Regions from separate parts of the Mesorhizobium sp. L-2-11 genome, predicted to be linked through region 3. Evidence: riboswitches for the same ligand, from Rfam matches in the RefSeq annotation. Region 3 holds a riboswitch; each other region holds the start of a gene.
What was found. Region 3 has a riboswitch for cobalamin ahead of JG739_RS01535 (aromatic ring-hydroxylating oxygenase subunit alpha). Riboswitches for the same ligand answer to the same signal wherever they lie in the genome.
Positions count from the first base shown of each region.

Region 1: another riboswitch for cobalamin. It lies ahead of JG739_RS15105 (CbtB domain-containing protein); the one in region 3 lies ahead of JG739_RS01535 (aromatic ring-hydroxylating oxygenase subunit alpha).
Region 2: another riboswitch for cobalamin. It lies ahead of JG739_RS21825 (ABC transporter ATP-binding protein); the one in region 3 lies ahead of JG739_RS01535 (aromatic ring-hydroxylating oxygenase subunit alpha).

Region 1 is NZ_AP023257.1:3,148,705-3,156,042, reverse strand. Features, by position in the region: gene cbiB (adenosylcobinamide-phosphate synthase CbiB) at 1-911, shown strand, start outside; gene cobO (cob(I)yrinic acid a,c-diamide adenosyltransferase) at 1,096-1,710, opposite strand; gene cobU (bifunctional adenosylcobinamide kinase/adenosylcobinamide-phosphate guanylyltransferase) at 1,712-2,209, opposite strand; gene JG739_RS15110 (CbtA family protein) at 2,232-2,996, opposite strand; gene JG739_RS15105 (CbtB domain-containing protein) at 3,012-3,185, opposite strand; cobalamin riboswitch at 3,223-3,430, opposite strand; gene JG739_RS15100 (DUF1624 domain-containing protein) at 3,857-4,849, shown strand; gene JG739_RS15095 (methyltransferase family protein) at 4,846-5,352, shown strand; gene JG739_RS15090 (MerR family transcriptional regulator) at 5,567-5,953, opposite strand; gene mgtE (magnesium transporter) at 6,093-7,338, opposite strand, start outside.
Region 2 is NZ_AP023257.1:4,549,195-4,556,532, forward strand. Features, by position in the region: gene JG739_RS21810 (CAP domain-containing protein) at 1-109, shown strand, start outside; gene JG739_RS21815 (FecCD family ABC transporter permease) at 307-1,323, opposite strand; gene JG739_RS21820 (ABC transporter substrate-binding protein) at 1,353-2,300, opposite strand; gene JG739_RS21825 (ABC transporter ATP-binding protein) at 2,297-3,109, opposite strand; cobalamin riboswitch at 3,196-3,399, opposite strand; gene JG739_RS21830 (efflux RND transporter periplasmic adaptor subunit) at 3,780-4,913, shown strand; gene JG739_RS21835 (FAD-dependent monooxygenase) at 4,910-6,484, shown strand; gene JG739_RS21840 (efflux RND transporter permease subunit) at 6,600-7,338, shown strand, end outside.
Region 3 is NZ_AP023257.1:333,069-340,406, reverse strand. Features, by position in the region: gene JG739_RS01545 (FAD-binding oxidoreductase) at 1-436, shown strand, start outside; gene JG739_RS01540 (hybrid-cluster NAD(P)-dependent oxidoreductase) at 450-1,565, opposite strand; gene JG739_RS01535 (aromatic ring-hydroxylating oxygenase subunit alpha) at 1,589-2,836, opposite strand; cobalamin riboswitch at 2,950-3,152, opposite strand; gene JG739_RS01530 (DUF680 domain-containing protein) at 3,660-3,884, shown strand; gene JG739_RS01525 (DUF680 domain-containing protein) at 4,012-4,248, shown strand; gene JG739_RS01520 (ABC transporter ATP-binding protein) at 4,340-5,452, opposite strand; gene bglA (beta-galactosidase BglA) at 5,478-7,142, opposite strand; gene JG739_RS01510 (carbohydrate ABC transporter permease) at 7,147-7,338, opposite strand, start outside.

The DNA of each region.
Region 1 (7,338 bases), 2.8 Mb from region 3:
GCTGGCTGCTCGGCGCCATCGGCCATCCCGTCACCTGGTTTGGCAGGCTGATATCCTTTCTCGACCGCAGGCTCAACCGCGATACTGATTCCGACGCCCTGCGTCGCCGGCGCGGTGTTCATGCACTGCTGATCATCGTGCTGGTGCCGGCCACCATCGCTTTCGCGGTGGAAACCATGCTCGCCGGCATTCCAGCCGGATTGATCCTCACCGCGCTCCTGGCGACATCGCTGCTGTCGCAGAAGAGCCTGGCCGAACATGTCGAGGCGGTGGCCGACGGGCTCGACAATGGCGGACTCGACATCGGACGTGTTGCCGTCTCGCAGATCGTCGGCCGCGATCCGGAAAAGCTCGACAGAGCCGGCGTCTGCCGCGCGGCGATCGAAAGCCTGGCCGAGAATTTTTCCGACGGCGTCGTCGCGCCGGTTTTCTGGATCGGCGTCGGCGGGCTGGCCGGCGGCGTCGCCTACAAGGCCGCCAACACCGCCGATTCGATGATCGGCCACCGCACGCCGCGCCACGAAGCTTTTGGCCGGGCGGCGGCGCGCTTCGACGACCTGATCAACCTGCCGGCATCGCGGCTGACCGCGCTGCTCATCGTGCTGGCCGCCTTCCTCGTCAAAGGCGCCGATGCCGGCAACGCCTGGCGCACCGTGCGGCGCGACGCGAAGAAGCACCGCTCGCCCAATGCCGGCTGGCCTGAAGCAGCGATGGCCGGCGCGCTCGGCCTGGCGCTGGCCGGGCCGCGCTCCTACGACGGCGTCATGGTCGATGACGCGTTCATGGGCGAAGGCGGCCGCCGCGATGTCGAGAGCATGGACATCAGACGTGCGCTAAGACTCTATCGGGTTGCCGACGTTCTGCTGATGGGACTGTTCGGCTTGCTGTCGGTGATCGTCATCGCCGCGTGATGTCCACTGTGCGGCCACCTTCTCCCCTTGTGGGAGAAGGTGGATCGGCGCGCAGCGCCGAAACGGAAGAGGGGTGCTGGACGGAGTGCTGTCAGTGCCAAGCTGGAACACCCCTCATCCGACCTCGCTTCGCGAGGCCACCTTCTCCCACAAGGGGAGAAGGAAGAAGAGGCGGGCAAACTCCTCAGAACTCAATCCCTTGCTGCGCCTTCACGCCGGCGGAAAAGTGATGCTTGGTCACGCCCATCTCGGTGACCAGATCGGCGGCATCGACCAGCGCCGGCTTGGCGTTGCGGCCGGTGACGACGACATGCAGGTTTTCGCGCCGGCCTTTCAGCGCCGCCACCACCGTGTCGAGATCGAGATAGTCGTAGCGCAGCGCGATGTTCAATTCGTCGAGCACTAGAAGGCTGATCGATGGATCGGCCATCAGCTCGAGTGCCTTGGCCCAGGCAGCCTCGGCGGCGGCGATGTCGCGCTTCAGATCCTGCGTCTCCCAGGTAAAACCCTCGCCCATCGTGTGCCAGACGACCCGGTCGCCGAAGGCGGCAAAGGCGTCCTTCTCGCCGGTATGCCATTTGCCCTTGATGAACTGGACGACGCCGACACGCCTGCCGTAGCCGAGCATCCTCAGCGCCAGTCCGAAGGCGGCAGTGGTCTTGCCCTTGCCGGGGCCGGTGTTGACGATCAGCAGTCCCTTCTCGACTGTCTTGGCCGCGACCTCGGCGTCCTGCACCGCCTTGCGCTTGGCCATCTTGGCGCGGTGGCGTTCCTCGTCCCTGTCGTCGATATCGGTCATCTCACTTCACCTTGAGCGGCAGTCCCGCCACCATCAGCAGCACCGTGCCGGCGACGGCGGCGACCTGCTGGTTGAGCCGACCGGCGGCATCGCGAAACCGGCGGGCAAGCGCATTGTCGGGCACGATGCCCTGGCCGACCTCGTTGGAAACCACGAACCACGGCCCGCGCGGCCGCGACAGCACATCCGCCAGCCCTCGGCATTCGGCCTCAATGTCGCGTTCCGCCAGCATATGGTTGGACAGCCACAGCGTCAGGCAGTCGATCAGGACGGGCCGGCCGTCAGGCAGCGCCCCGATCGCGTCGACGAGATCGAGCGGCGCGTCGATGGTCGTCCAGCCGTCGCCGCGCCGCGCCCGGTGCAGCGCGATGCGCTCGCGCATCTCGTCGTCATAGGTTTGCGCCGTGGCGATATAAGCCCACGGCGCCGGGCAGGCCGTCACCAGGCTTTCGGCATGCGCGCTCTTGCCCGAGCGTGCGCCGCCGATGACCAGGGTCAGCTTGCTGCCTGGAGCAGCGCGATCAGGCAAGGTTTTCGCGCAGGCCGGTTGCGGTGCCGGTCAAGCGGCCGCGCACCAGGCCGACGACAGCGCCGAGCACCAGCCAGAACACCAGATTGGTCAGCGTCACCGCCACCACGAACTGGTGGTGCAGGCCTTCCGGGATCGGCGATTCGAAATTTTCGGGCTGCGGCGCGCCGACAATATGCGGCGCCACGATCAACGCCACGGCAATCACCGCCAACGGCAGCGATTTGCGAAAGGCGAGCAGGCCGAGACCGGCCGCGGTCGCCACCACCGTCGCCGTCCACCAGATCTGGCGCTGGGCGAGATCGGCCGTCGGCATCGCCGGCAGTTCTGGCGGCAAGCCAAGGTTCGGGGCCAGCGTGAATACGGCAAAGCCGGCAAAGCCCCAGAACAGGCCCTGACGCCAATTGCCGATGCCGCCGGCGAACTCCGAAGCAGCGACCAGGGTCAGCGCAAAGCCGATGCCGGTGACGACATTGGCAACGACGTTGAAAGCGAAGCGTTCAAAACCGTCGGCCGGCGCCCAGCCTTCCTCTTCCGCGGTGGCTGCTTCAGCCGGCACGGCGCTGCTCATGGCATTGCCGCCTGGCGCGGCCGGCGCCAAACCATGGTCATGCGTGTGGCCACCACCGGCCTGTTCGTAGACTTCCGCCTTGAGGATGAGCGGCACCGTGGCGTAGGCCTGCATGCAGGCGAGAACGACGCCGGCGACAAGCCCTGCGATCGCCGCGATGAACACGACGTTGCGAAACAGTGTCATCGTGTCAGCCCCTTGTCAGTGGCAGGGAAAGCCCATCGAATGGCGATAGTCGTGGGCGGCATTGTGGACCGCATCGATATGCGAGAAGCCGACAAAACCCATGACAAAAACGCCGAGAAATGCAGCAAGCGCCAATTGCACGAAGCGCGACTGCGAGGAGACGGAAGCGCCGAGCGAGACGGAATTCATGTCTTGTCCTTTCGCCCTCCACCCGAGGGCATAGAAGTCAGTTCTCCTGTCGCCGGCAGGTCTCCTGGCTCGCGGATCAGCGCCCTTCCCCACCTTCCCGAAGAGATCATCCCGAAGAACTCTTCAGTGGCATATGGAGAGGACTACCGCACACAGTTGCGGGGGCAGCCACGGCATTGGGCAAATTTTTACCCTTACCGCATTCCCTCTTGGTTCCAAACGGAACCGACGACGGCCGCGACTATAGGCAAAATCGCCGCGCCCGGCAAACCAAATTCCGTCAGCTATGAGTGCGAATGCGCCGTCTCAGGAACCAGCTTGGGTTCCTCTGACGCCGCGATCTTGATGGTTGAATCGTCCGCGCTGCCCCTCACCTGCCTGCCGGCATCCTCTCCCCGTAGAACGGGGAGAGGGGGCTGTCATCGGCGATTTCGCCAATCATCAGCGTTGCAGGGATGGCGCCGGCGTTGCGGCCGGCTTCTTTCTCCCCGTGCACGGGGAGAAATGCCCGGCAGGGCAATGAGGGGCGGCACCGGCTTCGACAACTGGGTGCGAGCGGCGTACGGCGCTTTAGCCTAAGCCCTGAGCATCACCAGGATTTGGCCCTGTCTTCTTTTGTCCGGGGCACCCATGATAATCGTCTTGCAGCACTGAATCAGAATTGCGAGATCATGACCATTCCTATGCCGGCCGTTCACGACCGATCCAGGCGCATCATCGCTATCGACGTCGCCCGCGGCATCGCTTTGCTTGCCATGGCGAGCTACCATTTCACCTGGGATCTCGAATTCTTCGGCTACACCGATCCCGGCCTGACTGCCTTTGGCTGGTGGAAGTTCTACGCGCGCTGCATCGCTTCGACCTTCCTGTTCCTGGTCGGCGTCAGCCTGTTCCTCGCCCATGGCAAACAAATCCGCTGGAACGGCTTTTGGAAACGCTTCGCCATGGTCGCCGGGGCTGCGCTCGCCATATCGGCGGCCACAAGGTTTTTCACGCCCGACAGTTTCATCTTCTTCGGCATCCTGCACGAGATCGCGCTCGCCAGCCTGCTCGGCCTGGCGTTCCTGCGGCTGCCGGCGCTGCTGACGCTGGTTGTCGCAGCTTTCGTCATCACCGCGCCGCTCTACCTCAGGTCGGAGATCTTCGATCATCCGGTCCTGTGGTGGGTCGGCCTGTCGGCAACCAACCCGCGCTCCAACGATTATGTCCCGCTGTTTCCATGGTTCGGCGCCGTGCTTGTCGGCATCGCAGCGGCAAAGCTTGCCTTCGCCTCCGGCGTGCTGACGCGGCTGGCGGGCCTGACGCCCGGCCGCTGGACCAATCCGCTGGTCTTTATCGGCCGGCACAGCCTCGCCTTCTATCTGATCCACCAGCCGGTGCTGATCGGCTCGATCTGGCTGTTTTCGCAAGTCATGCCGGCAGCGGTCGAAACCAGGCAGGTCGCCTTCCAGAAAGAGTGCCAGGCATCGTGCGAGCAATCGCGCGACACGAAGTTCTGCACCAGCTATTGTGTCTGCATGCTCGATACGCTCGAGGGCGAGGCCACGCTTGATCGGCTCTACCGCAACGACCAGGCTGCGGAATGGCAGGCGCACCTCGACGAGCTCGCCGGCGCCTGCACTGCCAAAGCCGACAGCACTTTGATGGAGGGAGGAGCACAATGACCGACCATCAGCAGAAACCGGGCCAACAGAAACCGGGACAGCAAAAACCGGGGGGTATACCGTGGCCGCCGCTGATCTATATCGCGGCCATCGCCGTCAGCATTGCGCTTGGCTTGCTTTATCCGCTGCCATGGATCGGCGGCCTTTTGGGCGACATCCTGTTCGCAGCCGGCTGGGTGGCATTGTTCGGCGTCGTCGCACTCTGGTTCACGGCGATCCGCACCATGATCCGGGCAAAGACGACGCTCCATCCGAACGCCGTGCCGGACCATCTGGTGACGACAGGCCCCTTCGCCGTCAGCCGCAATCCGATCTATCTGGCCAACACGCTGCTGATGATCGGCGTCGCCCTTATCTCGGGCAACCCATGGTTCCTGCCGCTGGCGATCATCGCCGCCTTCGCAACGCAAAAAATGGCGATCGAGGGCGAGGAAAAAGTTCTGGCAACGAAATTCGGCAAGAAATACCGGGATTACGCGAAAAAGGTGCGGCGCTGGATTTGAGGCGGCAAGGTCTTTTTCAGAATTCGCTCTGGCGAGTCAGATAGCGTGGTTTTCGAGAACCGGAGCGGAGCGCACATTTGAGTACGTGAGCACCGGCCTACGCCGGCCGTAGCCTTAACTACCACGATTACTCATGGTGCTTCGGCCGGCGAAGGCCGGAAGCGCAGAGAACCACGCTAGCTGGCCGCGAGAGTAGAATTATCAAAAAGGCCGATCAGGTGTTGACGCCAAGCTCCACCAGCCGCTCGACGCAGGACTCTTCGGCCTGGTCGAGTTCGGCCAGGGTCTCTTCGAGGTCGCGGCGCTTCTGGCGCAGATCCTCACGCTTTTCCTCGATGCGCTTGATCATCAGATTGAGTTGACCGACCTCGCCGGGCGGCTCCTTGTACATCTGGATGATTTCGCGGATTTCGTTGATCGAAAAGCCGAGCCTCTTGCCGCGCATGATCTGGCGGATGAGGTGCCGGTCCGACGGGCGAAACAGTCGCGTGCGGCCGCGCCGTACCGGCTGCACCAGCCCCTCGTCCTCATAAAAGCGCAGCGTCCGCGTCGAAACATCGAATTCGCGGGTCAGTTCGGTTATCGAATAGTATTCCCGCATCATCACTCCAAATGCCCGGCCGCGCTGCGAGTTCCAACCCAGCGGCTCGCTATCGTCCAAACGCGTTTCAGAATCGGCCGGAGGCTGTTCCAAAATCTCGCACGGCATTTACGTAAAAGTCAATTGAGCGGGTGGTCGCTCACACGCCGAACCACCAGGTGGCGAGGCCGAGAAAGGCAAAGAAGCCGACGACGTCGGTGACCGTCGTGACGAAGACCGCCGAAGCCACGGCCGGGTCGATCTTGAACCGGTCGAGCAGCAGCGGGATCAGGATGCCGGCAAGCGCGGCCACGAACATGTTGATGATCATCGCCGCGGCGATGATGCCGCCCAGATTGGGATCGCGGAACCAGGCGGCCGCGACGATGCCGATCAGGATGGCGAAGATGATGCCGTTGATGAAGCCCACCCCCATCTCGCGACGGATGATGCGGCCGGCATTGTAGATGTCGAGGTCCCTGGTCGCCAGCGCCCGCACCGTAACCGTCATGGTCTGCGAGCCGGCATTGCCGCCCATGCCGGCGACGATCGGCATCAGCACGGCCAGCGCCACGATGTGCTCGATCGTGCGGTCGAACAGGCCGATCACCGAGGCCGCCAGGAACGCCGTCAGAAGGTTGACGAGCAGCCACGGAACGCGCGAGCGCGAGGTCGAAAGGATGCTGTCCGACAGTTCTTCGTCGCCGACGCCGCCCATGCGCAGCAGATCCTCCTCGGCTTCCTGCTGGATGACGTCGACCACGTCGTCGATGGTCAGCACGCCGACCAGCCGCTCGTTCTCGTCGACGACGGCAGCGGAGAGAAGGTCGTATTGTTCGAACTCGCGTGCCGCCTCTTCCTGGTCCATCGTCGCCGGAATGGCGTGCCTGGTCTCATGCATGACCTCTTCGACCTTGATCGACCGCTTGGTGCGCAGGATCTGGTCGAGGTCGATGGCGCCGAGCAGCTTGAAGCTCGGATCGATGACGAAAATCTGGCTGAAGCGGTCGGGAAGGTTGTTGTCCTCGCGCATGTAGTCGATGGTCTGGCCGATCGTCCAGAATGGCGGCACCGCGACGAACTCGGTCTGCATGCGGCGGCCGGCGGTCTCTTCGGGATAGTCGAGCGAGCGGCGCAGCCTGATCCGCTCGGTGAACGGCAGTTGCGACAGGATCTCGTCCTGGTCTTCCTTTTCGAGGTCCTCGAGGATGTAGACCGCGTCGTCGGAATCGAGCTCCTGCACCCCCTGGGCAATCTGTGCGTTGGGCAGGCTGTCGACGATGTCGCGGCGGATCGCCTCATCGACCTCGGTCAGCGCGGAAAAATCGAAGTCGGCGCCCAGCAATTCGACCAGCGCGCGGCGCTGTTCGGGATGGAGCGCCTCCAGCAGGTCGCCGAGTTCGGAT
Region 2 (7,338 bases), 2.4 Mb from region 3:
CCACCGCCGCAACATGCTCGACCCGCGCTTCACCCGCTTCGGCCTGGCCTATGTGCGGGACGGCCGCGACAGCTCGCGGCGCTATTGGAGCCTTGTCCTGGGCAGATAGCAATTCGGGCAAAGGCCAATCCGCGCCGTCGACAATGCCGCGTCGGCTGACGAGATCATGATCGACCCATAGTTGTTCTTGCGCAGGAAGGCCACCTGATCGTCCGTCTCGACGCCCTCGGCAATGGCCCCATCCTTGGATAGCTTGCGATGCCGATACTGGCCGCGCCCTCAGCTGATCTGCTCCGAGGCCGCAACTCAAAGGCGATTGCGAATGAGCATGGTGACCACGAAGAAAGCGCCGACCGAACTGGTGATGATGCCGATCGGCAGTTCCTGCGGCGGCAGCAGCGTGCGCGCCAGAAGGTCACTGGCAAGCAGCAGCACCGCTCCGAACAGGGCGCAGCTTGCAATCAGGCGCAGATGTAACGGGCCGGCCAGGGACCTGGACAGATGCGGGATCATCAGCCCGACGAAACCTATGACACCTGCGACCGAGACCAGGATCGCCGTTGAGAAGGCAGCGACGAGAAACGCCGTCCTGCGCATCCGCACAACCGGCACGCCGAGGCTTTCGGCAGCATTCTCGCCGGCCAGGAAAGCGTCGAGCTTGCGATGGTTCCACAGCGCATAGGCAAGAATGGTGCCCGCGCCAAGAGCAGCCAGCCCGACATTGTCCCATCGCGCCAGGCCGAGCCCGCCCATCGTCCAGAACAATACCGAGTGAGCGGCGCGCTGGTCTCCGGCGAAGACGAGATAGTTGGTCAGGGCGATGAACATGAAAGAGACGGCAAGCCCGGCCAGTATCAGCCGTTCGGGTCCTTGCCCCCTCACCCGCGAAACCAGCAACAGCACGATGCCGGCCGCCAATATGCCGCCGGTGAAGGCGGCAACCGGCAACGTCCAGATGCCGAAATGATCACCAAAAATGGTGATGACGGAAACAGCACCCGCCGCGGCGCCCGAGGACAGGCCGAACAGGAACGGATCGGCGAGGTCGTTGCGCGTTACCGTCTGCAACAGCGTGCCGATGACGCCCAGCCCGGCGCCGACACAGATCGCCATGATCGTGCGTGGCAGCCTGAGATCCACGACGATCTTGGCAACCGGGATCTTGGCAACCGGGATATTGCCGACCGGGCCGGGCACGAGGTTTCCGTCCAGTCCGGCCGCATGTCCGAGCGCAGCAATCACGTCGCTCAACGCTATGACCGTCGATCCATAGGCGATCGACAGCAAAGCAAGAGCGGCGATCGCTGCTGCCCCTGCTGCCATGGCCAATTCGAATGCCCTGTGGCGCAAGCTCAAAAGGCTTCCGGGTGCATCGCCCTGGCGATCTTGGCGATCGCCTCGATGTTGGCTGGTCCAGGCGTCAGCTCGGCATAGCGGAGCGCGACGAAGCGCTCGTTCCTGACCGCATCGGTCTCCTTCATCGCCGGATGGACCTTGAGGAGTTCGAGCAGTTTCCTGTAGCCGCCGCCGTCCTGATAATCGAGCAGGATCAGGAACTGCGGATTGCGGGAAGCGACCGTTTCCCAATCCGTATTGCCCCAGCTCGTCTGCATGTCGGCCATGATGTTGTCGCCGCCGGCAGCGGCGATCATGGCGTTGGGGATCGCGAACTTGCCGGATGTGAACGGTTTGTCTTCGCCGGAATCGTAGAGAAACACCCGCGTTCCCTCGCGGTCGCCAATCTTCGCCATGATTTCGGCGAGCTGCGTTTTCCAGCCCGAAACAAGTTTTTTCGCCTCGGCTTCCTTGCCGAAAATCTTGCCCAGCTTTTCGATGTCGCCATACAGCAGGTCCATCGAAGCGGCGGGGCGGTTGGTGTCGAGATGGACGCAGCTTTCCGTCAGCACCAGCGTCTTGATGCCGTGCGGGGCCAGCGTATCGGGCGTCACCTCGCCGCCCGGCTTCATGCCGTAGTACCAGCCGGCGAAAAAGAAATCGGGCTCGACAGCGACGAGATTTTCGAGCGTCGGATACTTTGGCGCAAGTTCCGGGATCGCGCCCTGCTCGGCCTTGAATTCCGGACCGACCTTGTACCATCCGGTGATGCCGGTCAGGCCGACGATCGACGGTTGCAGCCCCAGCGCGAAGGCCATCTCGGCCATGTTCATATCCTGGATGACGGCGCGCTTCGGCGCGGCGTCGAACGTCAGCGGCGTGCCGCAGCTGTCGACCGTTACCGGGAAAGCGAAGGCGGTCTGGGCAAGCAGGAGGGAGGTAAAAGACAGTGCCAGGCGTTTCACGAATGCTGCTCCTTGGTTAAATCAGGGAAGGCACGGTTTGGAACGTCGAACACCGTGAGTTCGCGGTCTTCGGTCGGATGGCGCAGCCGAAGCACGTCGACGCCGAAAATCTCGCGGATCAACTGCTTGGTCAGCGCCTCGCGCGGACCGGCGAACGCCTGCAGGCGGGCAGCGTTCATCACCGCGACCCTGGTGGCAAATGGCGTGACCAGCGACAGATCATGCAGCACCGCCACGACGGTCATGCCAAACTGCGATACGAGTTCAAGAAGTTCGCTGCGGGCGCGCGGATCGAGATGATTGGTCGGTTCGTCGAGGAACAGGATTTTGGGCTCCTGGGCGATGGCGCGCGCCAGTTGGGCGCGTTGCCGCTCACCACCGGACAGCGAGCCGATCGTGCGGCCGAGCAGCGGCAGCAGGCCGGTTCTGCGAAGCGCTTCGGCGACGATGTCGCGTTGCTCGCTTCTGCGTCGCAAGCCGGCATGCGGGACCCGCCCAAGCCCGACATAATCGATTACGGCAAGCCGCGGATCAGGCTGATCGGTCTGGCCGACGACAGCCATGTGCAGAGCCCGCTCGGCGGCCGAGAACGTCTCCAGCCGGCGCCCGCCAAACCTCACATCTCCCGCGCTTGGCCGCAGCGTACCGCACAGCATGCGCAGCAGCGTCGTCTTGCCGGCGCCGTTTGGGCCGATGATGGCGAGGCGGTCGCCCGCCGCCACCGAAAGGCTGACCGCACTGACCAGGCGCTGGCCATTCGCCGTCGCGTTCAGTTCACGCGCTTCAAGAAGAGGCTGGGAGGCGTCCACTTACCGTCACTTTCTCCAATGGCGACGGAAGGAAGCGAACCGGCCGACAAACCGATGTCCACGTCTCCTCCCGGCACACCCCGTCCGGTCAACTCATGCTGATGGCAGGTCTCCTGGCTCGCGGGTCCTTGCGCCATCCAGCCTTCCCAGCCTTGCCGGCCAGTGGCATTTCGGATTTTGCTCGCCGCTTACAGTTGCGGGGGCAGCCACGGCCTCCATCCGAAGATCTCACCGTGTTCCCTTTTCACCCCTTGCCTTTCGACTCGGGGACCATCACCTTTCCACCGTAGATTTCCGCCGACCGCGTCGCAATGGTTTTGATTGGGCTCGCACCATGATGCGCGGTCGTTCGCATATGTAATGATATTACATATCAAGCGCTACTCTCTGCTGTCAACACCGGCATACCTGTGCTCCGGTTTTTCCCGGATGCCCAATTCAACGACCTTTCAATGGACCAGCGTGGAAGAGGTCGGTCGCCAAAACATCGGAAAATTTTCAGAATCCGATCGGGATTTCAGCGTCCAAAAAGCCGAATGAAAGCGTGCTGGTGAACGGGCCAATTGACCCCATGTTTTCGCGCCAGGGCGCCCGGCCCGTCTCCAGTCAAGGATCATTGCCGGCTGTCGCGCCCGTTCCGGCGCCGGCCGCAACATGGATAGGAGACAACATGACTGCCGCATTCCACAGCAGGTTGAAACATGGCCTCGTCGGCGTATCGATCGCGGCGCTCGGCTGCGCCGCTGCCGTCACCTGGTACGCCGCCAAGGGCGAGGCCGCGACTGCAAAGCCGGATGTGCCGGAAGCGAAGCTGGTCAAGGCCGTGACGGTGAAGCCGGAACCGCAGGCAGACAGTCGCATCGCCATCGGCGAAATCCGCCCACAGCGCGAAAGCGACCTCGGGTTCCGGCTCTCCGGCAAGCTCGTGCAGCGCACGGCAGCAGTAGGCCAGATGGTCAGGAAAGGCGAAGTGCTCGCCCGGATCGAGGACCAGGATTATCGCAACCGCTTGCGTAGCGCCGAGGCCGATGTCGCGGCGGCGCAGGCCGTGCTGGTCGAGGCGAGTGCCGCAGAGGTCCGCCTCGGAGCACTGCTTGCCAAAGGCTTCACGACGCGCGCCAGCTATGATGCGACGTTGAAGAACCTCCGCTCGGCGCAAGCCAAGCTGGACTCGGCAAAGATTGGCTTGGAGATGGCCAGGGATCAGCTCGCCTATACCGAACTGCACGCGGATTTCGACGGCGTGGTGACGGCGACTGGCGCTGAGGAAGGCCAGCTCGTCAATGTCGGGCAGATGGTCGTGCGCATCGCCGATCCGCAAGCCCGCGACGCCGTCTTCTCGATCGCCGAGGCAGCTTTCTCGAATGGCCGCAGGGCCGGGCATCCGCCGGAGATCATTGTCTCGCTGCTCAGCAACCCGGCGATCTCGACATCCGGCGTCATCCGCGAGGTGTCGCCGGTGGCCGATGCCGCTACCCGCACCTTCCAGGTGAAGGTTTCGCTGCGCAACGCCCCGGATGAAATGCGCTTTGGCAGCAGCGTCGCGGGCCGTGTCAACGAATCCAGCGCGCCTGTCGTGATGCTGCCGGGAAGTGCGCTGTTCGACAAGGACGGCAAGCCGGCCGTCTGGATTGTGAGCGCTTCGTCGGCGGTCGAGCTGAAGCCAGTCGTCATTGCCCGTTACGAGACCGAGCGGGTCGTCGTCAGCAGCGGCCTGGCCGAAGGCGACGTCGTCGTAACCGCCGGCATCAACCGGCTGCGCGAACACGAAAAGGTTCGCATTGCTGCAGGAGAAGCCAGATGAGCCCGTCACAAACGAAAGTGCTGATTGCCGGCGCCGGACCAACCGGGCTGACGCTTGCCCTCTGGCTCACCCGTCTCGGCGTGCCGGTCCGCATCTTCGACAAGGCCGCAGGTCCGGGCGAGACATCGCGCGCGCTCGCCGTCCAGGCCCGCACGCTCGAGTTCCACCGCCAGATCGGCATCGTCGAGGACGTGCTTGCCGCCGGCGTGCGGCTGGAGCAACTCACCGTGCGCACGCCGGCCGGCATCGCCGCAAGGCTGCCGCTCTCCGACTTCGGCCGCGGCATCAGCCCGTACTCCTTCGCATTCGCGCTGCCGCAAGACATTCACGAGCGCATCCTGATCACGCATCTCGAGCGCGCCGGGGTTCGGGTCGAGCGCAACACCGAACTGGTCGCCTTCGAGGACAGGACCAGTTCGGTTGTCGCCACATTGCGCAGTGGCGGTGTGACCGAGACAGTCTGTACCGCCTATCTCGTCGGTTGCGACGGCGCTCGCAGCACCGTGCGGCATGGGCTAAATATCGGCTTCCCGGGTGGTACTTACGAACAGGCCTTCTACGTCGCCGACGTGACGGGCAGCGGCGCGGTCACCCGCAACGGCATGGACACCACGGTCAGCGCTTACGGTTTCGCGATCGCCATGCCGGTCAGGCAATCCGGTTCACTGCGTCTGATCGGCATCGTGCCGAAGGCGCATGAAGCCGATGAGACGATCACCTTCGAGGCAATCCGCGCCGATGTCGAGCGCGACACCGGCATCAAGGTCAACGAAGTCAACTGGTTCTCGACCTACCGCGTCCACCACCGCGTTGCCGAACGCTTCCGCGTCGGCCGCGTGTTCCTCTGCGGCGATGCCGGCCACATCCACAGCCCGGCCGGCGGCCAGGGCATGAACACCGGCATGGGCGATGCGGTCAACCTGGGCTGGAAGCTCGCTGCCGTGGTTCAAGGCCGTGCCGATCAACGCCTGCTAGACAGCTACGAGCCGGAGCGCATCGCCTTTGCCCGGAAGTTGATCGAGAGCACCGACACGGCGTTCCGCTTCATCACCAGCCGCTCGCGCCTGGTCGGCCTGTTTCGCCGCTATCTGATGCCAAAGATCCTGAACGTCCTGTTGCACACGTCGTTCGGCTCGCGCGCCTTCTTCGGCCTGATCTCGCAGGCCGCGATCCAGTACCGTTCCGGGCCGATCAGTTCAGGAACGGCCGGGAAAATCAGCGGCGGCGACCGCCTGCCCTATGTCCTCACCGCCAGCGGCAACAATTTCGAGCCGCTGCGCTCGCTGGACTGGCAGGTGCATGTCTATGGCGCGGCGAATGCCGAGTTCCGGGCGATGCTGGCTCCGACCGGCATCCCGATCCACAGCTTCGCCTGGTCCGACATGGCCAAAGCTACGGGCCTGCATCGCGACGGTGCCTATCTGGTGCGGCCCGACGGCCATGTCGCGCTGGCCTCGCCGGTGCAGGAGGCAGCAGCGTTCCAGCGCTATCTAGCAGCGCTCTCGCTCCGGCCGAGGCTGGCCGAGCGCGCGCCCTACCGGGTTGCAGGCACCATGCACAGCCTGGCCTGACAGTTGCTGCGCCCGCCGACCCGCGGGCGCAGCACCGACCGACCTTCAACAGCACAACGTAGCCGGCGTCGGCCGGCCGCGCGCCAGACTGCGCGCGACATCAAGGAGTTGCATCATGACCAGATTCAACCTTTCCGAATGGGCGCTGCGCCACAAGAGCTTCGTCATCTACCTGATGATCGCGGCCGCGCTCGCCGGCATGTTCGCCTATACGGGCCTCGGCCGCGAAGAGGACCCGCCCTTCACCATCAAGACCATGGTGGTCAAGACTTTATGGCCGGGCGCCACGACCAGCGACACGGTCGAACAGATCACCGACCGCATCGAGAAAAAGCTCGAGGAGCTTCCCAACCTCGACTACGTCAAGAGCTACACCAAGCCCGGCGAATCCGTGGTCTTCGTCAACCTGAAGGACACGGTGACGGCCGATCAGGTGCAGCCGCTCTGGTACCAGGTGCGCAAGAAGCTCGACGATATCAAATCGACGATGCCTTCAGGCGTCCAAGGCCCCTTCTACAATGACGAGTTCGGCGACACCTATTCGCTTATCTACGCGCTCACCTCCGACGGCATCAGCCATCGTGAGCTGAAGGACCTGGCCAGCAGCCTGCGCGCCGGGCTGCTGACGGTGCCCGACGTCGCCAAGGTCGAGTTGATCGGCCAGCAGGACGAGAAGATCTATCTCGAATTCTCGACGCAGAAGGTCGCCGCACTCGGGCTCGACGTCGGCACGCTGTCGCAGGCGCTGCAGGCGCAGAACGCGCTGACCCCGAGCGGCACGGTCGATGCCGGCCCCGAACGCATCGCCATCCGGGTCTCCGGCAGCTTCACCTCCGAGGAGAGCCTGAAGGCGA
Region 3 (7,338 bases):
GCTTGGCGGCCACTTCGTCTGGTCCGACAGCGACGGCGGCCCGCTTCTGCTGGTCGGCGGCGGGTCCGGCGTGGTGCCGCTGATGGCGATGATCCGCCATCGTGCCGCGCGCAGATCGGCGGTGCCCGCGGCACTGGTGTTTTCCGCGCGGGTCTGGGACGAGGTGATCTTTCGCGACGAGCTGATCGACCTCCACAATCGCCGGGACGGCTTCGATCTGGTGTTGGCGCTGACCCGCGAGCCGGCCCGGCGCCCGGCGGACTATTCGCGGCGGGTCGATGCCGCGATGATGGAGCAATCGATGTTGCGGCTGCCCGCGCCGCCAAGGTTCGCCTTTGTCTGCGGCTCGAATGCCTTCGTGTCGGCCGCCGCCCAGGCGCTGATCGATGCCGGCGTTCCGGCAGGCCTCATCCGCACCGAACGTTACGGGGTTTAAGCGCCCCCACCTGTCAGACCTCAATTTCGAGCGCCGACAGCGGCCTTGAACAGCAGGCGAGAATAAAACCGTCGTCGATCTCGTGATCGAGGATGCCGCCATTGTGGCTCATCTCGACTGTGCCCGAGATCTTTTTCACCTTGCAGGTTCCGCACAGGCCGAACTCGCAGGCTGCAGGAATTCGTACGCCCGAAGCGCGCGCCGTCTGCAGCACGGTCTGGCCGGCAACGCAGTCGGCATCGACATCCGAAAGCGAAAAGCGGATCGGCGTTGCGGCCTCGACAGGTACCTCGATCCCGCCCCCTGCCGGCCCACCTTCTGCCGGCGAACCGAACGGGGCCGGTATTTCCTCCACCCTTGGGGCCGCAAAGCTTTCCTGATGATAGTTGGCCATGTCGAAGCCGGCCCCCTCCAGCATCTGCCGCACGGCGCGCATGAACGGGTCGGGGCCGCAGCAGAAAATTTCGCGCTCGCGAAAATCGGGTGCCAGCAGCGGCAGCCGTATCGCGTCGATCCGGCCCATATGGCCGAACCAGCCCTCACGGCTGGACCGCTCCTCGATCATGAAACCGAGCGTCAGGCCAGGCATGCGGCTGCCGAGCAGCTCGAGCTCCTTGCGGAAGATGATCTCCTCGGGCTTTCGTGCACAGTTGACGAAGCCGACATCGGTCCATGGCGCGCAGTCGTTTAGCCAGCGCAGCATCGACATCATCGGCGTCACGCCGGAACCGGCCGAAATGAACAGATACTTGGCGGCGGGATGGCTGTGCAGCGAAAAGTCGCCCGCCGGCCCATAGGCCTTCACGTGAACGCCGGGCTTCAGATTGTCGAACATCCAGCGTGTGCCGAAGCTGCCGGCCTGCGCTTTCACCGTCACCGCGATCGAGAACGGCCGCGACGGTGAGGACGACAGCGTATAGGTCCGCATCAACGGGCCATCGGTGGTCGGCAGTTCCAGCGTCACGAACTGCCCCGGTCTGTAACGGAACCATGTCTGGTTGTCAGAGCGGAAGGTGAAGGTCTTCACCTCAGGCGCCTCGTCGCTGACGCCGATGACTTCCAGCACCTGGAGCCTGTCGTTCCAGGGCGCCATGTCGTCGAGATGTCGGTAGAGCCCAAGGTCCGTCATCGCATTCATCCCGTTGATCCCGCTCAGGCGACGCTGCGCAACGCCGGACGGCCGTCCTCGGCAAGGCGCGGCCCGATGAAGGAGGCGTACCATTCGACGAACTGGATGACGCCGCCCTCATGCAGTTCCGAATAGGGGCCGGGCTCGTAGGCCGGCGACAGTATGCCGAAGGCGTTTTCCTCGACGATGCGACGGTCCTGGTCGTTGGTCTCGGTCCAGACATGGGTAAGCTCGGCGAGGTCGTAATCGACGCCCTCGACCGCGTCCTTGTGGACGAGCCATTTGGTGGTGACGGCCGTTTCCGTGGCGCTGATCGGCAGCACGCGGAAGGTGACGGCATGATCGCCGAGGACATGGTTCCAGGTCGTCGGATAGTGATAGAGCAGCAGCGAGCCGATACGGTCGGTCGAAACGCTGTCGGAAAGGTGCTTCTTCACCGCGCGTCTTCCCGTCATCGTATAGCTGACGGCGTCGCGCAGCAGCGGTGCGCGGGTGGCGCGATACTGCCCGGCCGGATCGATGCGGAACTTGCTCGGCAGGCCTGCCGCCTCGCATTTCGCCCAGTGCGCGAGCATTTCCGGATCGCTGTCGGCACCCTGCACCCCGGTCACGGTCGGCGCTTCCGGGAATGTCTTGCAGAGTTCCGGATGGTTGCCGGCGCAATGGTAGCACTCGCGGTTGTTCTCCCAGACGAGCTTCCAGTTGCCCTTCTCGACGATGGTCGATTCGAAGGCGATTTTTGCCTCGCGCAGCCGGTGGGGCAGGAGGTAAGGCTCGATCATGGCGCGCATTGGCGCGAAGTCCGCCGGCTCGTTGGCCAGGCAGATGAAGATATAGCCGCCGACGCTTTCGCAAGCCACCGGCTTCAGACTGAACTGGCTCTTGTCGAAGCCGTCTGCCATCTGGCGAGCAAACAAGAGACGGCCGTCCAGCTCGTAGGTCCACTGGTGATACGGGCAGACGAGCTTCGCCGCAGTGCCCTTGTCGGCATTGCAGACACGGCTGCCGCGATGCCGGCAGGAATTGTGGAAGGCATTGACCTTGCCTTGCTGGTCGCGGACCAGCACGAGCGGATAGTCGCCGATCTGGGCGGTGATGTAGCTGCCAGGTTTCGGCAACTCGCAATCGTGGCCGATGAACAGCCAGTCGCGATACCAGATCAGCTCCATGTCGAGCTTGAAGAAATCTGGATCGGTGTAGAAGGGCTGCTCAAGCGAATAGCCTTGCCTGCGGCCGTGCAAGAGCCTCAGCATGTCGTTGCGCGCGTCCATGTCCTGTCCTCGTGTAAGGACTGAACTGGTGGTGATGGAGGGAGGACCGCTTGCACGCCGGCGACAGGGCCGGACATGCATCATCCACCTCTTGACCGCCCACCGCGATCAGTCGAGTCTAAAAATCTCGGGCTGGTTTCCGGGCTCTGGAGTGTCCTTGCGGACCCATCGCGACACCTTCCCAGGCTTGTGGCCCAGTGGTCTCCCGTTGCGACTTGAACTCCACCACCGTTGCGGGGGCAGCGCCGGGTTCTGACCGGCTTCCCAATTCTCCGCTTCGTCGTCACCAAGCGGCACCTGAGATGGCGCGATCTAATCATGCCGGCCGGCTGACTGTCGGCATGAAAGCGACATCGTATCCATGCGGCGCGACACCGCCGGCGAAACCTACAGGTTTATACCTGCAGGGCTGAAACCTCACTTTTGTCGGCAGCCATTGTCGGCTGCCGTGACATCCAATCCGAGCCGCGGCGGAAACCAGGAAGGTTAACAGTTTATAAAAGTGACTGTTAGCCGCTTCTAAAATCGAACCGAACGGTTCGTTTCTGTTGACAATGCGTGCAGCACGCCGTGAACGCAGGTCCGCCAATCCGTCAAATCATGAACGGCTAATTTGGCATAAGCGATTGAAAATAAGATATAAAATCAATTCGGGGATGTCTCTGGTACAATTTCAAGGTGTAGATTCTTGGTCCACACGGAACAACTTCGTGATTGGAATCCGCCGAATGGCCTTCCCACGTTGGGGCTGTCCGAACAACGCGCGTCCTCCCAAGACACGCCGCTAGACGGACGGAAAACTAAGATACTGGAGTACCAAAAAATGAAAAAGATCGCTCTCGCTGCCGTCGCCGCTCTGGCCATCACCGGCAGCGCCTTTGCCGGCAGCGACCATTATGGGTCAGACGGCCTCAACCAGCCGGCCGCTGCGGTCGACAGCGACTCGTATACGGCTTCGACTCGGAATTCGGCTTCGGCGCAGAACCCGGTTCCGGCTGACGAGAAGCCCGTTCACGGCAGCGACCGTAACCTGTTCGGCAACAACTAACAGTTCGTCCAGGCAATGATCCCGAAAATGGAACGCGGTTTTCGAACAAAGAGCATGGTCAAACAAACAGCTGCGGCGGCATTTGCCCGCCGCGCTGGTGGAATCAAGAAAATCCAGGAGTTTTGAAATGAAGAAGATCGTTCTTGTCGCCGCCGCTTTTTTGATTGCTGCCGGCAGCGCCTATGCCCGCAACGACAACGTTGGCGGAACCGACATCAACAAGCAGGCGACCGTCAACGTCGACAACACGCAGACGTCTTCGGTGCGCAATACCGGCTCGCCGGTCTACAAGCTGCTCAACTCGTCGGGCGACGTACAGAAGTCCGCCCCGCAGGGCGGCGACCGGAACCTGTTCGGCCGCTGACAGCGACCGGAACGAACAAGAGCGGCGGGCTTGCCCGCTGCTCTTGTTTGAGGGCTCGCCAAAAAAACTTTCATCAGTTCGGCCGCCGCTCTCAGGCTGCCTTTGCTTCCGCTTTGTGGAGCGTGAATGAATGTCCGTCGGCGTCGAAAATATGCAGGTCGCCGGCATCGGCATTCAACCGCAGCGCGGCACCCCGCTTGACCTCGACATTGCCTGGCAGCTTGGTCACCAGCGGCAGGTCGGCGCGGCCGATGTCGACATAGACGAGCTGGACCTCGCCGAGCTGCTCGACATAGTCCACCGTTCCCTCGAAAAGATAATCTGCGCCGGTGGCGATCATCAGATCCTCCGGCCGCACGCCGAAGCTCACCGAAGCGCCCGTCGCCGAGGCTGGCGTGGCGATCGGCACCGTCGCCTTGCGGCCGCCGACATGGCTGACGATGGTCGGGTCGCCTGATTTGTCGATCGTCGCCGGCAGGATGTTCATGGCCGGCGAGCCGATGAATTGGGCGACGAACAGATTGCCGGGTCTCTTGTAGAGCTCCATCGGCGTGCCGACCTGCTCGATATGGCCCTCCTTGAGCACCACGATGCGGTCGGCCAGCGTCATCGCCTCGACCTGGTCGTGGGTGACGTAGATCATCGTCGTAGCAGGCATCGATTCCTTGAGCTTGGCGATCTCGATGCGGGTGGCGACGCGCAGGGCCGCGTCGAGATTCGACAGCGGCTCGTCGAACAGGAAAACTTTCGGGTTGCGTACGATTGCGCGGCCGATGGCGACGCGCTGGCGCTGGCCGCCCGACATCGCCTTGGGCAGGCGGTCGAGATATTTGGTCAGCTGCAGGATTTCCGCCGCCTGGCGCACCCGCTTGTCGATCTCGGCCTTGCTCTCCTTGCCGATTTTCATCGAGAAAGCCATGTTGTCGTAGACGGTCATGTGAGGATAGAGCGCATAGGACTGGAACACCATGGCGATGCCGCGCTTCGACGGCGGCACGTCGTTGACCACCTCGCCATCGATCTTGAGCTCGCCGGAGGTGATTTCCTCAAGCCCGGCGATCGACCGCAGCAAGGTCGACTTGCCACAGCCAGAAGGGCCGACGAAGACGATGAACTCGCCCGACTTTATGTCGAGGTCGATGCCGTGGAGAATGTTGAGATTGCCGTATGATTTCTTCACTTGCCTTAGCGTGACATCGGCCATGGGTTCCCTCCAGTGAATTGCCAATTCAATCGATACGACCGAACCAGGCGCCGTAGCCGCCGAGGCGGATAGAGCCGGCGTCAGTCTGTCCCGAAAACCCGTGCCCCGGCAAGGGCTGCAGCGAGCGTCCGCCGAGATTGACTTTGGCCGGTCGGCTGCCGAGATTGAAGGCGCAGACGATCTGCTCATTGCCCTCGCGGCGCGTGAAGGCGACCGTATCGCCCTGGCTTTCGATGAACTCGATGTCGCCCTTGGCCAGCGCCGGATGCAGACGGCGGAAAGCGAGAAAGCGCCGGTAGTGTTCGAGCAGCGAGCTGTCGTCGCCCTGCTGCACATCGACCGCCTGCGAAAGGTGCTTGGCGGGCACGGGAAGCCAGGGCTTTGCCGTGGAGAAGCCGCCATTGCTGTCGGCGCCATTCCAGACCATCGGCGTGCGGCAGCCGTCGCGGCCCTTGAATTCCGGCCAGAACCGGATGCCGTAGGGGTCCTGCAGGTCCTCGAATTGCAATTCCGCTTCGCCAAGACCGAGCTCCTCGCCCTGATAGATGCAGACCGAGCCGCGCAGCGACATCAGCAGCGCCGAGATCACCTTGAGATAAGCGGTCTGGTCGGCCTCGCCGGCTGCCCAGCGCGAGGCAGTGCGCATCACGTCGTGGTTGCAGAAGGCCCAGCACGACCAGCCGTCGCTGGCGACCTCGCCAAAGGCTTCCAGCACCGAACGCACCTTTGCCGCGCTGATCTTTTCGGGCGCCAGGAAGTCGAATGAATAGCACATGTGGACGCGCTTGCTGCCGGCGGTATAGGCCGCCACCACCTCCAGTCCGCGCTGCGAATCGCCGACTTCGCCGACCGCCGCCGTCGCCGGATATTCGTCGAGCAGAGCGCGGAAGCGTTCGAGGAAGCCGAGGTTCTCGGGGCGGCTCTTGTCGTAGAGATGGTCCTGGTAGTTGTAGGGGTTGACGGAAGGAGCGGTCTGGTCGTTGCGCTGTTCGGGCGGCAGCGGCGGATTGTCCTCGAGGCCCTGGCTGTGGAAGTAGAAATTGATGGTGTCGAGGCGGAAACCGTCGACGCCGCGCTCCAGCCAGAAGCGGGTGACATCGAGCAGCGCGTCCTGGACCGCGCGGCTATGGAAGTTGAGATCGGGCTGCTCGGCCAGGAAATTATGCAGGTAATATTGCTGGCGGCTGGTGTCCCACTGCCAGGCCGAGCCGCCGAAGATCGACAGCCAGTTGTTGGGCGGCGTGCCGTCGGGCTTGGCGTCGGCCCAGACATACCAGTCCGACTTGGGATTGGTGCGGCTCGAGCGGCTTTCCCTGAACCACGGATGGACATCGGCGGTATGCGACAGCACCTCGTCGATCATCACCTTGAGCCCGAGCCTGTGCGCCTCGGCGGTCAGGGCGTCGAAATCGGCAAGCGTCCCGAACATCGGATCGACGTCGCAATAGTCGGACACGTCGTAGCCGAAATCCTTCATCGGCGACTTGAAGAACGGCGAGATCCAGATGGCATCGACCCCGAGCGCCGCGATATAGGGCAGCCTGCCGATGATGCCCCTGAGGTCGCCGATGCCGTCGCCATCCGAGTCCTGATAGCTGCGCGGATAGATCTGGTAGATCACGGCACCTCGCCACCAGTCGCGGTTGACGGCGGTGTCGGGGCTCAACGTCGCTTTCACAGCGGATTGCATGATCTCAACCTCCCTTCACCGAGCCGGCGAGCAGCCCGCGGACGAAATAGCGCTGCAGCGAGAAGAACACGATCAGCGGCACGACAATGGTGATGAAGGCCGATGTCGTCAGGATCTCCCAGTCGCCGCCGCGCGAGCCGAGCAGCGCGTTGAGCTTGGCGGTCAGCACGATCTGGTCGCCCTCGGTGCCGAGGAA